Regions from separate parts of the Oceanobacter sp. 3_MG-2023 genome, predicted to be linked through region 1. Evidence: predicted binding sites of a transcription regulator. Region 1 holds the regulator's gene; the other holds the start of a gene.
What was found. The regulator sigma-54, encoded in region 1, starts transcription at its own class of promoters, with help from an activator protein. The targets are predictions, from matches to a motif close to TGGCACNNNNNTTGCTNT.
Positions count from the first base shown of each region.

Region 2: the regulator sigma-54 is predicted to act here: its motif matches at 3,294-3,311, upstream of Q8W32_RS05615 (CmpA/NrtA family ABC transporter substrate-binding protein).

Region 1 is NZ_JAUYVX010000005.1:148,819-156,334, reverse strand. It holds gene Q8W32_RS06530 (carbon-nitrogen hydrolase family protein) at 1-764, shown strand, start outside; gene yjgA (ribosome biogenesis factor YjgA) at 775-1,287, opposite strand; gene mgtE (magnesium transporter) at 1,367-2,725, opposite strand; gene Q8W32_RS06515 (HPr family phosphocarrier protein) at 2,942-3,211, opposite strand; gene rapZ (RNase adapter RapZ) at 3,250-4,122, opposite strand; gene ptsN (PTS IIA-like nitrogen regulatory protein PtsN) at 4,147-4,605, opposite strand; gene hpf (ribosome hibernation-promoting factor, HPF/YfiA family) at 4,609-4,911, opposite strand; gene Q8W32_RS06495 (RNA polymerase factor sigma-54) at 4,962-6,452, opposite strand; gene lptB (LPS export ABC transporter ATP-binding protein) at 6,581-7,306, opposite strand; gene lptA (lipopolysaccharide transport periplasmic protein LptA) at 7,303-7,516, opposite strand, start outside.
Region 2 is NZ_JAUYVX010000004.1:215,514-223,029, reverse strand. It holds gene Q8W32_RS05630 (YgiQ family radical SAM protein) at 1-994, opposite strand, end outside; gene Q8W32_RS05625 (ANTAR domain-containing response regulator) at 1,335-1,901, shown strand; gene Q8W32_RS05620 (CmpA/NrtA family ABC transporter substrate-binding protein) at 1,904-3,073, shown strand; gene Q8W32_RS05615 (CmpA/NrtA family ABC transporter substrate-binding protein) at 3,437-4,822, shown strand; gene Q8W32_RS05610 (ABC transporter permease) at 4,944-5,948, shown strand; gene Q8W32_RS05605 (ABC transporter ATP-binding protein) at 5,973-6,761, shown strand; gene Q8W32_RS05600 (TonB-dependent siderophore receptor) at 7,071-7,516, shown strand, end outside.

The DNA of each region.
Region 1 (7,516 bases):
CAGCACCAGAAGATAATTTTCAACAAGCCGTGACTCTGTTGAGGCAAGCCAAAGAAGAAGGAGCAGTGCTGGCATTACTGCCAGAAATGTTTCTCAGTATGGACGGTAAATGTTATCAGGATCTGGCTCGGGAGCTGAGCTGGGTGGATCGGCTGGGTGACGTGGCGCGTGATCTAGGGCTGTGGCTGGTGGCTGGTGCCATCCCGCAACCGGCACCTGATCCTGCGGAGCCTCGGCTCCGCTCTGCCTGTCTGGTATTTGACGATCAGGGAGAGCTGGTCGCTCGTTACGACAAAGTGCATTTGTTTGATGTGGCGGTGGGTGACTCTCAGGGCCAGTATCGAGAATCTGAACGCTTTTGCCCCGGCGACGCGGTGGTGGTGGTGGATACACCAGCAGGCCGTTTGGGGCTGAGTATCTGCTATGACCTGCGGTTTGCCGAGTTATACCGGCTGTTACGGGAACAAGGGGCAGAGTTGCTGGCAGTACCAGCAGCCTTTACATGGAAAACCGGAGCGGCTCATTGGGATGTCTTGCTACGCGCTCGTGCGATTGAGCAGCAATGTTATCTGATTGCCGCCAATCAGTGTGGCTGGCACGATCGCAAGCGCCAGACCTGGGGGCACAGTCAGATTGTTGATCCGTGGGGTACGCCGTTAGCGGTGCTTGAGGAAGAGCCGGGCGTTGTCTGTCAGACGATTGATCTGGAGGAATTGCGGTGCTTGCGTCAGAACATGCCAGTGGCAGAGCACCGGCGGTTCTGATCAGAGAGGGCTATTCCGTTTCGGTTTTGATAAATTGGAACAGGCTTTTATAGGCCTTGCCGGGCTGGGCATTGTCTCCAGCCATCTCCTTTTGGGCATTACGCACCAGGTTACGCAGTTGCTGGCGATCAATCTGCGGGTACTGATCGATAAAGTCATTCAGGCCGCTGTTGTCTTGCAGTAGCCGGGTACGCCACATTTCATACTGGCGCTGGCGTCGGCCGTAGGCATCGCTGGATGGATCCATCAGGTCGATTTTTTCCTGGATGCCGGCGATGTCTTCATCTCGCATCACGCGGCCGATGTACTGCAAGTGACGGCGTTTGGCACCATGTTGTTTGATGCGGCGGCTTTCTTCCAGAGCGGCATGCAGCACATCACTGATGGGCATATCGTTCCATAGTGATGGGTTCAGTTCGGTCAGTCGTTCTCCGAGTGCTTGCCAGCGCTCGGCTTCCCGTTTCATTTCAGATTTGCTGACCAGCTCGTATTCTTCATCTGGCTGGGAGTCAAAGTCGCTCATACAAGGTTGCTCATTATGGTTCCGACCGTAGTCGCTAAAATGGTGTGCAAGGGATGATCCATAAGGATACCCGGCACATCTAGATATAAATCAGAGTAGCCAGTCCGAGGAATGACATAAAGCCAACCACATCGGTGACTGTCGTCAGGATAACACCACCGGCCAAGGCGGGATCAATACCACGGGCCTTGAGAATTTGCGGCAATGCGGCACCCACCACAGCAGCAGCCATCAGATTGATAATAATCGCGGCGGACATGATCAGTGACAGCTTGATGTCGTTGAACCATACCCAGGCCATAATCGCAATAATGATGGCCCACAACCCGCCGTTGAGGGCTGCGACCAATAATTCACGATGAAAAAGCCAGCGGAAGTTGGCACCACTGAGATGCCCGAGTGCCTGGCCGCGAATCACCAGTGTCAGTACCTGGCTGCCGGCAATACCGCCCATGCTGGCGACAATCGGCATCAGTACCGCCAAAGCAACAACGGCTTCAATGGCCTTGTCAAACAGACCGATAACCGCAGAAGCAATAAAGGCGGTAATCAGATTGATGCCCAGCCAGACCGCGCGCCGGCGGGCGGTTTTGAGCACCGGGGCGAAGGTGTCTTCATCATCGTCGAGACCGGCCATGCTCATTAATGAGTGGTCGGCGGTTTCCCGGATCACATCCACCACGTCATCAATGGTGATACGGCCAAGCAGCATGCCATTGGCATCCACCACCGGGGCCGATACCAGATCATGGCGTTCAAACAGCTTGGCGACTTCCGTTTCATGCTGGGTTGCCTGGATCACCATGATCCTGCCGGTAGACATCACTTCGCGCACGGTTTGTTGGGGGTCACTCACCAACAGTTTGCGGATGGGCAAGGCACCGATAAATTCGTTTTGCCGGTTCACCACCAGAAGGTTGTCGGTCATGTCTGGCAGTGACTGGTGACGACGCAGATAGCGCAGCACAACATCCAGAGTAATATCCGGACGAATCGTGATGGTGTCGGTGTTCATCAGACCACCGGCGCTGTCTTCCGGGTAGCCCAGAATGGCTTCAACCCGGGCGCGATCCTGGTGGTCCATCGAGCTCAGAATTTCCTGGGTCACTTGCTCAGGAAGTTGCTGGAGCATATCGGCGATGTCATCGGAATCGAGGTCAGCGGTGGCATCGACCACCTGCTCTGCGCTCATGTCGCTGAGGAACTGACTCTGGATATCGATCGACAGGTATTGCAGTACCTCACCTTCGATGCCTTTGTCGACCAGCTCCCAGATGACTTTCCGGGCTTTGGGCGGGGAGGATTCGATCAGGTGGGCGACATCAACAGGGGCCAGGCCGGAGTTGATGATCCGGCGTACGCGTGCCATGGCACCGGACTCGAGCGCTTCGTTCAGGCTGTTGAGTTTGGATCTGGCCTTTTCGCTGAGTTCTGCCATGGAAGCCCCGGTACGGAGTGAATGATTGATTCTAGCCTGAATCACCGAGTGTGGCTATCCGGGGAATACTGAAACTACTCGCATTGATATCGCTAGTGATTTGATTTTATAGGAAACTTTGATTGTTGGAGGAAGTGTTCTGGGGAATATGGCGGTCGTTGACCGCCGTTGTTGGAGGCAAGAACAGGTCGGCTATCGAACGGCTGTCAGGTGTTTTTATTCACCCTCATCAAAGCGACGATTGATCAGGTCGCAGAGTGCGTCCAGTGCTGCCTGGGCATCCTGGCCCTCTGCTTCGATATAAAGATCGGTACCCTTGCTGGCGGCGAGCATCATCACGGCCATGATACTTTTGGCATCGACCATGCGGTTTGGATAACCCACCTTGATGGTTGCGCCGTAGCTGGCCGCGGTTGATACCAGTTTGGCGGCTGCCCGTGCGTGTAAACCCAGCTTGTTGATGATGGTGATTTGCGTGTTAACCATCCAGGCTCCCGAAACGATTGGATTGTGGGTAATAAGCATCAGTGGCTGTGATGGGCAGCAGACCTGAGCTCGCGGTGACGTACCTGTACATTGCCAAATTCTTGTTTGAAGGCTGCGGTCAGGCGTTCTGATAAATACACTGAGCGATGTTGACCGCCAGTACAGCCAATGGCAATGGTCAGGTAGCTGCGGTTATTTTCGGCAAAACGGGGTAACCAGCGCAACAGGTAAGTACGGATGTCATCAAACAGTTCGGTGACTTCCGGCTGGCTGGATAAAAAATCGATAATCGCCTGATCCTGTCCGGTCAGGGGACGTAATTCATGTTGCCAGTAGGGGTTGGGCAGGTTGCGGACATCAAATACAAAATCGGCATCCAGAGGAATCCCCTGCTTGAAGCCAAAGGACTGGAACAGAATGGCCATATCCGGGGTGACTTTCTCGGCTACTCGCATCTTGATCAGGCTGCGCAGCTCATGGACTGACATGCGGGTGGTATCCAGCGTCAAGTCAGCCAGGTTGGCAACAGGTTCGAGCAATTCGGTTTCGCGCTCGATGGCTTCTGCCAATGAGATATTGTCATTGGTGAGGGGGTGTTTGCGACGGGTGGAGCTGAAGCGTTGTAGCAGGACTTCTTCGGTGGCATCCAGAAATACAATATCGACCTGGCGATACTGTCCGGGTAAGCAGGTCAGTACCTGGGTCAGCTGTTCCATGGCGTCGGGCAAATTACGCACATCGACACTGACAGCGACATTGGCGCGTTTTTCGGCGCTGTAGGGTAAATCCGCCAGTGCGGGCAACAGATCAACCGGCAGGTTGTCGATGCAATAAAAACCGAGATCTTCGAGCACGGCCAAAGCGCTGGACTTGCCTGAGCCAGAGCGGCCACTGATCACAACCAGGCGCATGATGCGGTCTCCGTATTGGTCTGGTTAGTGGTTGGCCAACGCTCGTTGGTACAGTTCCTGATCGCTGCTGGCACTACGCAATTGCTGACGGTAATCATTCTGACTGAAATTTTGCGCCAGTGTGGCGAGAATTTGCAGATGATCGTCCGTTGCTTCTTCAGGGACTAATAAAGCAAATACGAGGTCAACCGGTTGATGGTCAATGGCATCAAAATCGATGGCCTCTTGCAAGTGAAGTAACACGCCGACGGCTTGTTCGCATTGCCGTAAACGACAATGGGGGATTGCGATGCCTTCACCAATGCCAGTACTGCCCAGACGTTCACGTCCAAGCAGGCGTTCAAACACTTCGTCCGAACTGCTGCCGTCAACTTTTTCGGCAATCAGTCCGGCAAGAAACTCCAGCAATTTTTTTTTGCTGGTAATGGCGACGTCGGTACGGGTGCATTCTGGCAGTAGAATATCGGCAATCGCAATGCTCATAGGTCAACCTTGCCCGTGCTGTCGGGCAATCAGTTTTTCTTTGTGTTTCAGGAGTTGACGGTCCAGTTTGTCGGCCAGCAGATCAATGGCGGCATACATATCGTCGTGAGTTGAGGTGGCGTGAAAGTCAGCACCACTGGCATGCAGGGTGGCTTCTGCCTGTTGTCGGCCTTTTTCCAGGGTCAGTGTGATCTGGCCAGAAGTAATCGGGTCGACATGACGCTCAAGACGAACCAGTTTTTCCTTGACGTATGCTTCCATGGCTTCGGTCACTTCAACATGGTGTCCACTGATATTGATGCTCATAAACGGCTCCTTATCGCTCGCTTGTATCGAACAGAGATCGACGCTATCGGTCAGATCAATTGTTTCCGCTCATTGGAAGGCGGAATCATCATGGCTTCACGGTATTTGGCCACCGTGCGGCGTGCAACCTGAATGCCCTTGTCGCCCAGCACAATGGCAATTTTGTTATCACTCAGGGGTTTACGCGGATTTTCTTCGCTGATCAGTTTTTTGATCATGGCGCGAATGGCGGTGGATGAACATTCGCCACCGGCGTCAGTACTGACGTGGCTGGAGAAGAAATACTTCAGCTCGAAAATACCACGAGGTGTGTGCATGAATTTTTGCGTGGTGACCCGTGAAATGGTTGATTCATGCATACCAACGGCATCGGCAATATCATGCAATACCAGAGGTTTCATGGCTTCTTCGCCCTGTTCAAAGAAGTCGATTTGGTACTCGACAATTTTGGTGGCGACTTTCAGCAGGGTTTCGTTGCGGCTTTGCAGGCTTTTGATAAACCAGCGCGCTTCTTGCAAATGGTCTTTGAGGAAGGCGTTGTCGGCACTGCTGTCGGAACGTCGCACCAGTGAGGCGTAGTCGGAGTTGACACGCAGCTTGGGGGCGATATCCGGGTTAAGCTCAACACGCCATTCATCACGGATATTACGAACAATCACGTCCGGTACGACGTATTCTGACTGCTCGGAGCTGATATCAGCGCCCGGCTTGGGGTTGAGTTCTTTAACCAGACGCAGGACGGCTTTGAGGTCTTCTTCCTTGAGCCGGGTTTTGCGCATCAGGGTGGGGTAATCTTTACTGCCCAGCAGGGCGATGTAGTCGCCGATCACCAATTTGGCTTCTGCCAGCCAGGGTGTTTCGGCAGGTAGCTGGTTGAGCTGAAGAATCAGGCATTCACGCAGGTCGCGGGCAAAAACACCGGCGGGGTCAAACTGTTGCAAGCGTTTGAGGACGGCCTGGATTTCATCTTCTTCAACACCCAGTTCCGGGTCAATTGAACCGAGTATGTCGTCGATGGTGGTGTGCAGATAGCCATCGTCATCAACCCCGTCGATCAGCATGGTGGCGATCTCGCGATCGGTGTCACTCATGGGAGTCAGGTTCAGCTGCCATTCAAGATGATCTTGCAGGTCGTCTGTGGTGGCATGACGGGAGTCATAATCAAAGTCGTCATCGCCAACCGGGCCAGAGCCTGAGGAAACCCCGGCCGTGGTCTGGAACGTATCATCCCAGTTGCTATCGACTGGCAGATCATCTGGCATCTTGTCATCAGACCATTGCTCACCCAGTTCCTGGGTGTCGGCATCGGTCGTGGCCGCTGTTGCGGTGACTTCCCTTTCCTGATCTGCATTGGTTTGCTGTGCATCCGGGAAGTCGTCGTGCTCGGACTCTTCGAATTCCAGCATGGGGTTGGAGTCCAGGGCTTCCTGGATTTCCTGTTGCAGATCGAGGGTAGACAATTGCAGCAGTCGAATTGCCTGTTGCAGCTGAGGGGTCATGGTCAGCTGCTGACCCATTTTTAACTGAAGCGATGCTTTCATACAGCGTTATTATTCATCGGTTGTCGGCATGGTCTGTGCATTATACGCCAGCCTGTGAGACAGGGAATGCTTTTCATGGTGGCGAATGAAACAGCGCTGGGCATCATAGCCCTGCAAGCCGATAAGATTCAAAGATGGAAGTCATGACCAAGGTAGATAGCCCGAACCTGTTCGTTGGCGAGTACATCATCAGCGCTGCCTTCGGCAATTATGTGTCCACCGCCTACGATATAGGCTTTTTCACAAATTGCGAGAGTTTCGCGGACGTTGTGGTCAGTAATCAGTACGCCGATGCCACGTGCCTTGAGTTGACGAATGATATCCATAATGTCAGCGACCGAGATCGGATCAACACCGGCAAAGGGTTCATCCAGCAAAATAAAGGAGGGTTCGGCGGCCAGGGCGCGGGCTATTTCGACCCGTCGTCGCTCGCCACCAGACAGGGCCATGCCGAGGCTGGTACGAATGTGCTGAATGTGAAATTCATCCAGTAGCTGTTCCAGCTGTTGCTGACGTTGGGGTTTGTTCAGGTCTGACCGGGTTTCCATGATGGCCATGATATTGTCTTCGACGCTGAGTTTGCGGAAGATCGACGCTTCTTGTGGCAAATAGCCAATGCCTTTCTGGGCGCGGCCGTGCATGGGCAGATGGCTGATATCGTCATCATCGATACTGACACGCCCCTTGTCGGCTTGTACCAAGTTGACAATCATATAGAAACAAGTGGTTTTACCTGCGCCGTTAGGGCCCAGCAAGCCGACAATTTGTCCGCTGCTGACCGCCAGGGAAACGTCCTTGACGACTTCGCGGCCGTTATAGCTTTTGGCCAGATGTTCAGCCTTGAGCGTTTTCATGGTTGTACGTCCGTGTTGGGCTGGGGTTGGATAATCACTTGAATACGCTGGTTGTCGTCAGCGCCGCCAGTGCCACTGCCGGATGTTTCTGCGCCACTGGCTGAGACGGTTTCCTGTTCAATGTCATAACGGATCAATTCGCCACTGAAGAGGTTGTTTTCCTGACGCAAGGCGGCGTCTCCCTTGAAGGCAATTTCCTTGCGGTCGGCG
Region 2 (7,516 bases), on a different contig from region 1:
GGTGTAACACCCGTGAGGCATGGGCATACAGGGCGCTGTCGTTGCGTACCTTGTCGAATGAGGGCAAGCGAATATAGGTGCGGCTGTTGTCGTGTTCGACCTTGCGCTGCAATGGCATCGGGACAATTTTGACCGGCATGATATCGGTGTCGGCATCGGCCCCTGCTTCCAGCGCTTGCTGGTCGGAAGCACAGCTGTCGCTGTTGGCTTCTTTCATTTCATAGGGGTTGGCAATAACGTCGATTTTCCCCGGCCAGTCGATGCGGGTTGAGTCGATTTCAGTCCAGCCTTGTGGCGCGGCATCACGCAAAATGGCGGTACCACGCAGGTCGATAATATCCTTGATATCGCGCCCTTCGGCCAGTTTGTGGGTTAGATCCACCAATGCCCGTTCAGCGTTGCCGTACAGCAGGATATCCGCTCCGGAATCGATCAATACCGACCGCCGTACCTGATCGCTCCAGTAATCGTACTGGGCAATCCGGCGCAGGCTGGCTTCGATTCCGCCAATCACAATCGGAATATCCTTGTACACTTCACGGATTTTCTGCGAATAGACAATTACGGCCCGATCCGGACGCTTGCCCGGTTCACCGCCGGGCGTGTAAGCGTCTTCCGAACGTACCTTGAGATCCGCTGTGTAGCGGTTGATCATCGAGTCCATATTGCCCGCTGATACCCCAAAGTAGAAATTGGGTTGGCCAAGGCAGGTAAAGGCATCGGGATCGTTCCAGTCTGGCTGACAAATCAGGCCAACACGGAAGCCCTGGCTCTCCAGCAGCCGTCCGATGACGGCCATCCCGAAACTGGGATGATCGACATAGGCATCACCACACACCACAATAATGTCGCAACTGTCCCAGCCCAGCTGATCCATTTCCTCTCGCGTCGTTGGCAAAAACGGTGCGGTGCCGAAACACTCGGCCCAATAGGGAAAATGCGAAAACAGGTGTGGCACCTCGGTCGTGACCGGCTGCTGGTTGGACTGCGACATAAAATTCAAGCTCTTGTATACACGGACTGGCGGACGCCAAAGATTGGCTATTCTCCCAAAATTCGGCCCAAGACTGAAGAATAACCCAGTCAAATAGTCGGAAATTGGCGGTAATATCCCTATTAATTAACACCTGACCGCCTCAGCCGTGCAAAAGACCAGTATCTGATCACAAAAGCGTCATTGGCCGCTGCGTCCATAACAACAACAGGGAATCCATGCGCGCTTCTGTTATTCCAGCAAAAACTGCTAACATCCTTATTAACTTATCGAGATACAGCCCAACATAATGGCCCACCGTGAATCCCGAGCAAAACAGGGGAGCCCTCCGCCCCGAATCATGGTTGTTGATGACCAGGCCCCTCGGGCTGCCATCCTGCAACAGGCATTATCGGACGCCGGTTGTGAAGTCGTTGCCTGCCTCGCCAGTGCCCAGGGCCTGATGAAAAAGGTGATGGAACACCAGCCAGACGTCATTATTATCGACATCGAAAGCCCGGATCGGGACATGCTGGAGCATATGACCGTGCTGAATCAGCACAACCCCAAGCCGGTGATCATGTTTTCTGATGAAGACGACCCCGCCACTATTGAAAAAGCCGTACGGGCCGGAGTCAGTGCTTACGTTGTCGATGGTCTCAACCCCGCTCGCGTCAAGTCCATTATGGATGTGGCCGTCGCCCGCTTTCGGGAATTCCAGGCTTTGCGTGGCGAGCTGGAAAAAACCAAAAACCAGTTGGCCGACCGACGTCTGCTGGACGAAGCCAAAGCCTTGCTGATGAAGCAAAAAAACATGTCGGAAGAAGAGGCGTATCACGCCATGCGCAAAATGGCCATGGATCGCGGCCAACGTATGGTGGATGTCGCCAAAAACATTATTTCGGTAATGAACCTGCTGAACGGTTGACTATGACAGACTCTGATCCACTGGAAAAATCCAGCCTGATACTGGGCTACATGCCACTGAGCGACAGCCTGCCCCTACTGGTAGCCGATGCCCAGGGTTACTTTGCCGCAGAAGGCCTCAACGTCGAGCTGCAACAGGAAGTCTCCTGGGCCAATATTCGTGACAAGGTACTGGTCGGCCATCTCGATGGTGCACAAATGCTGGCCCCGATGTTACTGGCGACCCATTTGGGTCTGGGTGGTCTGAAAAAAGCCATGATGGCTCCCTTTGCCTTTGGCCTGAACGGTAACGCCTTTACGATCTCACGATCGTTAGGCCAACAGCTGGAAGAGCAGGCCTCCGGGCAATCTCCTGCAGGGGATGCTATCGCCTCAGGCAAAGCACTCAAAAAGCTGGTTCAGAACCGCCGTTCCCGGGGTGAGTCGCCGCTGATTTTTGCCACTGTTTATCCCTACTCCATTCACAACCTGTTGCTACGGGACTGGCTGGCCGCATCGGGCGTGGACCCGGATCAGGATGTGATTCTGGTGGTACTGCCGCCATCACAAATGGTTGATCATTTATCGCTGTCTCATATCGATGGGTTTTGTGCCGGTGCCCCCTGGAACTCAGTAGCGATCCAGCAAGAAGTTGGCGAATGCTTGCTGACTGGCCCGGACTTGTGGCACAGCGCCCCCGACAAGGTACTGGGACTGACCCAGGAGTGGGCCAATACTCACCCCAACACCACCCAGGCCCTGATCCGGGCACTGGACAAGGCCACTCTCTGGCTGGACGATCACCGCGAAGCCGCAGGAGCCTTATTGGCCGATGCGATTCAGATTCCGGTTGCAGCGGCTTTGCCAGCACTGGTAGGCGAGTTTGTTTACCGCCCCGGAGAATCCCAGCAGCAGCAGCCGGATATGCTGGTGTTCCACCGCTCATTGGCCAACTATCCCTGGCAAGAGCATGGCGTCTGGTTCCTGCAACAAATGCAGCGCTGGGGCTGGGTCAGTTCCGCCCTGGACTGCGAAGAAACTATCCGCGAGTGCTACCGTAGCGACCTGTACCAGCAAGCATTACAGCGGCCTGCACTCGTGGCAGAAGGTACCCGGCTGGCGCTGGATCATCGCGATCCGTGGCAGCTGGATGGTGTGGCCATGGCACCAACGGCGTTTAGTTATCATCGTTAATCCTGTCAGCAGAAACCACGACCAGAGACCACCGTCAGAAAACGCCCAAAACCGGGCTAACCTGGCCCGTTATTGCACCAGTCTTGTGCCGATTGATCAGGCGATGAGGGATTACCACTTGTTGGTCCAGCCTTGAGGTATTCACCAAAATACCACCCAAGGCCAGCTGTATGGGCATGACAGTGGTTTTTGTTTCTTTTTCCGGGTGATGCTCAGGTTTTGGCACATCGTTTGAATATCAGTCCTTATACAAGTCCAATGGCGGACTGCATTTAAAACACAGAATTCAAGCAAAGGCGCTACAACGTTTACACGTTGTGGCGCTTTTTTTTGCTTCAAAACCTGCTTCAGAGAGGAAATATGATGCGAGTAATTACTCCATTACGCCGAACATTACTGACCAGTGCTGCCATTCTGGCAACCGGACTGGCGACGCTGGCGGCACCCGCTGCGCTGGCAAAGCAGTACCCTGAGAAAGAAGAGCTCACGTTCGGCTTTATCAAACTGACGGACATGGCGCCTCTGGCCATTGCTTATGAAAAAGGCTACTTCGAAGACGAAGGCCTGTACGTCACTCTGGAAGCCCAGGCGAACTGGAAAGTGCTACTGGATCGTGTGATCGACGGCCAGCTGGACGGTGCTCACATGCTTGCAGGCCAGCCGTTGGGCGCCACCATCGGTTTTGGTACCAAGGCCGATATTATCACCGCCTTCAGCATGGACCTGAACGGCAACGCCATCACCGTCTCCAACGACATCTGGCAACAAATGAAGCCTTATGTCCCCATGGGAGCCGATGGCAAACCGATCCATCCAATCAAGGCCGATGCCCTGAAGCCGGTCGTTGACAAGTACAAGGCAGCAGGCAAGCCCTTCAATATGGGCATGGTATTCCCGGTATCGACCCATAACTATGAGCTGCGTTACTGGCTCGCAGCCGGTGGCATTCACCCTGGCTACTACGCCCCCGCCAAAGGCGATACCTCTGGCAAACTCAATGCCGATGCCTTGCTGTCGGTTACGCCACCACCACAGATGCCCTCCACCATGGAAGCCGGTACCATTTACGGTTACTGCGTGGGCGAACCCTGGAACCAGCAAGCCGTGTTCAAAGGCATTGGCGTACCGGTGATTACCGACTATGAAATCTGGAAAAACAACCCGGAAAAAGTCTTTGGTGTAAGCCAGCAATGGGCCGATAAATACCCGATCACCCACAAGGCCGTGGTCAAGGCACTGATTCGTGCCGCTGCCTGGCTCGATGCCGACAACAACGCCAACCGTCCGGAAGCCGTTAAAATTCTCTCCCAATCCAACTATGTGGGGGCTGATTACGACGTGATCGCCAACTCCATGACCGGCACCTTTGAATACGAAAAAGGCGACACCCGGGACGTACCGGATTTCAATGTTTTCTTTCGTTATAACGCAACCTACCCTTACTACTCCGATGCGATCTGGTACCTGACCCAAATGCGCCGCTGGGGACAAATTGCCGATGCCCAACCGGATAGCTGGTACATGGATATTGCCAAAAAAGTCTACCGTCCAGACATCTATGCCGATGCAGCCAAAGCCCTGATCAAGGAAGGCAAGCTGGATGCTGTGGATTTCCCGGACTTCACGACCGAAGACGGCTTCAAAGCCCCACAGACCCAGTTTATCGACGGCGTAACCTATGACGGTAAAGCCCCCAACGCCTACCTGAAAAAATTCAAGATTGGTCTGCAAGGCAACGACAAAATCTAACACTCGATAGATTTATCAGACCCCGTATCGACCCATACCAACAACAACGGTCGATGCGGCATACACGGCGGGGCGATGCCCCGAACGTCAGCAACCACCGTGCGACCCGGAGATATACAACATGAATATGGCACTGTCGAAATTGCCGTGGCTTGAGCCTATAGTGAAAATCCTGCAAGGCGACAACATCGGTCTGAATTTCCAGATCATCGCCAAAGCCATTGGTGTGCCGCTGGCCGGTATCCTGGTGTTCCTGATGATCTGGCACGGAGCCGCCAGTAATATCGAAACCTCGTTGGGTAATTTCCCCGGCCCTGCGGATGTGTACGAACAGAGCAAGGGCCTGATCAGCGAACACATTGCCGAGCGCGAAAAGGCAGAGGCCTTTTATGAACGCCAACAGCTGCGCAATGATGCCCGCGTGGCCGAAGACCCCGATTATGTGCCAAAGATTCGGGATTACACCGGCAAAGCCACGTATTTTGATCAGATCCTGACCAGCCTGATAACCGTCATGACGGGCTTTATTCTGGCCTCGCTGATCGCTATTCCACTGGGAATCCTGACAGGCCTGAGCGCCACGCTGAACGACGCGTTTAATCCGATTATCCAGATATTCAAACCCGTATCCCCACTGGCCTGGTTGCCACTGGTGACCATGGTGGTCAGCGCCGTATACGTCTCGGATGACCCGGCGGTGCCCAAGTCGTTTGTGAACTCCATGATCACGGTCATGCTCTGCTCGCTCTGGCCTACCTTGCTCAACACATCCGTGGGCGTTGCGTCCATTTCACAGGACTTGCAAAACGTCAGTCAGGTGTTGCGCCTGAACTTCATCACGCATGTCACCAAAATCGTCCTGCCCTCTGCCATTCCCATGATTTTCACCGGCTTGCGACTGTCATTAGGGATTGCCTGGATGGTACTGATTGCTGCCGAAATGCTGGCCCAGAACCCCGGGCTGGGCAAGTTTGTCTGGGATGAATTCCAGAATGGCTCATCCGACTCCCTTGGCCGCATCATGGTAGCGGTAATCACCATTGGCCTGATCGGTTTTGCCCTCGACCGTCTGATGCTCAGCCTGCAAAAAGCAGTGTCCTGGGACAAATCAGCCAACGTACGTTAAGCCATTAACACCGGAGAATTTATTATGAGCGTGATCCTCGACATCAGCCGCGTTGGCATCGAATTTCCAACCCCTAATGGCGCCTTCCGCGCTTTGCGCGACGTTGACCTGAAAATCAGACAGGGCGAATACATTTCCCTGATTGGGCACTCGGGCTGTGGCAAGTCCACGGTGCTGAATATCGTTGCTGGCTTGCTGCAAGCAACCGAAGGCGGCGTCATGCTCCACGGCCGTGAGGTCAACGAACCGGGGCCGGAACGGGCGGTTGTATTCCAGAACCATTCGCTGCTGCCCTGGCTAACGGCCTATCAAAACGTTGAGCTGGCGGTCAAAACCGTCTTCCAGGGCAAAAAATCCAAAGCCGAGATGCGCGCCTGGATTGAGCACAATCTGGAACTGGTACATATGACTCACGCCATGCACAAGCGCCCGGACGAAATTTCTGGTGGCATGAAACAGCGGGTCGGCATTGCCCGGGCACTGGCAATGGAACCCGACATTTTGCTGATGGACGAGCCGTTCGGGGCGCTGGACGCCCTCACCCGTGCCCATTTGCAAGACTCGCTGATGGACATCCAGAAAGAGCTGAACAACACCGTTATCATGATTACTCACGATGTCGATGAAGCTGTTTTGCTGTCGGATCGTATCGTGATGATGACCAACGGCCCGGCGGCGACCATTGGCGAAATTCTCGACATTGATCTGGAGCGGCCACGTAACCGCCTGGAACTGGCCGACGACCCTCGCTATAACCACCTGCGCCATCAAGTGCTGCGGTTTCTTTATGAAAAACACAAAAAAGTCGCCTGATCCGTCCTGATACACCTGCCCTCCGTCTTGCCCCAATCGTCACAGCAGCCACCGTTCTGATACTTTTATGTCAGAACGGTGGCCTGAAATCATGTCGTAATTCCTACAAACTCATCCTTTTGTCTTACAAAAAACAACAGTAAACGTTTGTTCTGACGACTTTATCCGTTCAAAACAGCGCCATTAAAGGTTTTTCACTCTGGTATGTAATTTGCCGTTATATAAACATATATATAACGAAACCATGGCTCAGATAATATTCACGAGCCAGGCAGCAACTAGCAATAGCAACCGCAGAGGATTACCCCGATGGAGCAGCGTTACAGGAAAGCAGTACCGGCCGGCGTCCTGAGTATTATGACCGCCATGGCGGCATCAGCAGACAACACCGATCGTTTCGAACTGGGGCGTATCGAAGTCAGCGCTGAACAGACATTACCAGCCACCAGCAGTGAATCAATCGACACCCAGGCACTCCGCGAAGAAAACCGGGAAACCGTTGGTGAAGCGCTGGATTTGCTCCCCGGCGTTACCCTCAGTACATTCGGTTCCCGTAATGAACAAACCCTTTATATCCGTGGTAACGACCTGCGCCAGATTCCGGTTTTTATCGATGGCATTCCAGTGTATGTACCCTATGACGGCTATGTTGACCTCGGCCGCTTTACCACCTACGACCTGGCTGAAATCAATGTCAGCAAAGGTTTCAGTTCAGTCTTGTATGGCCCCAATACCCTGGGTGGAGCCATTAATCT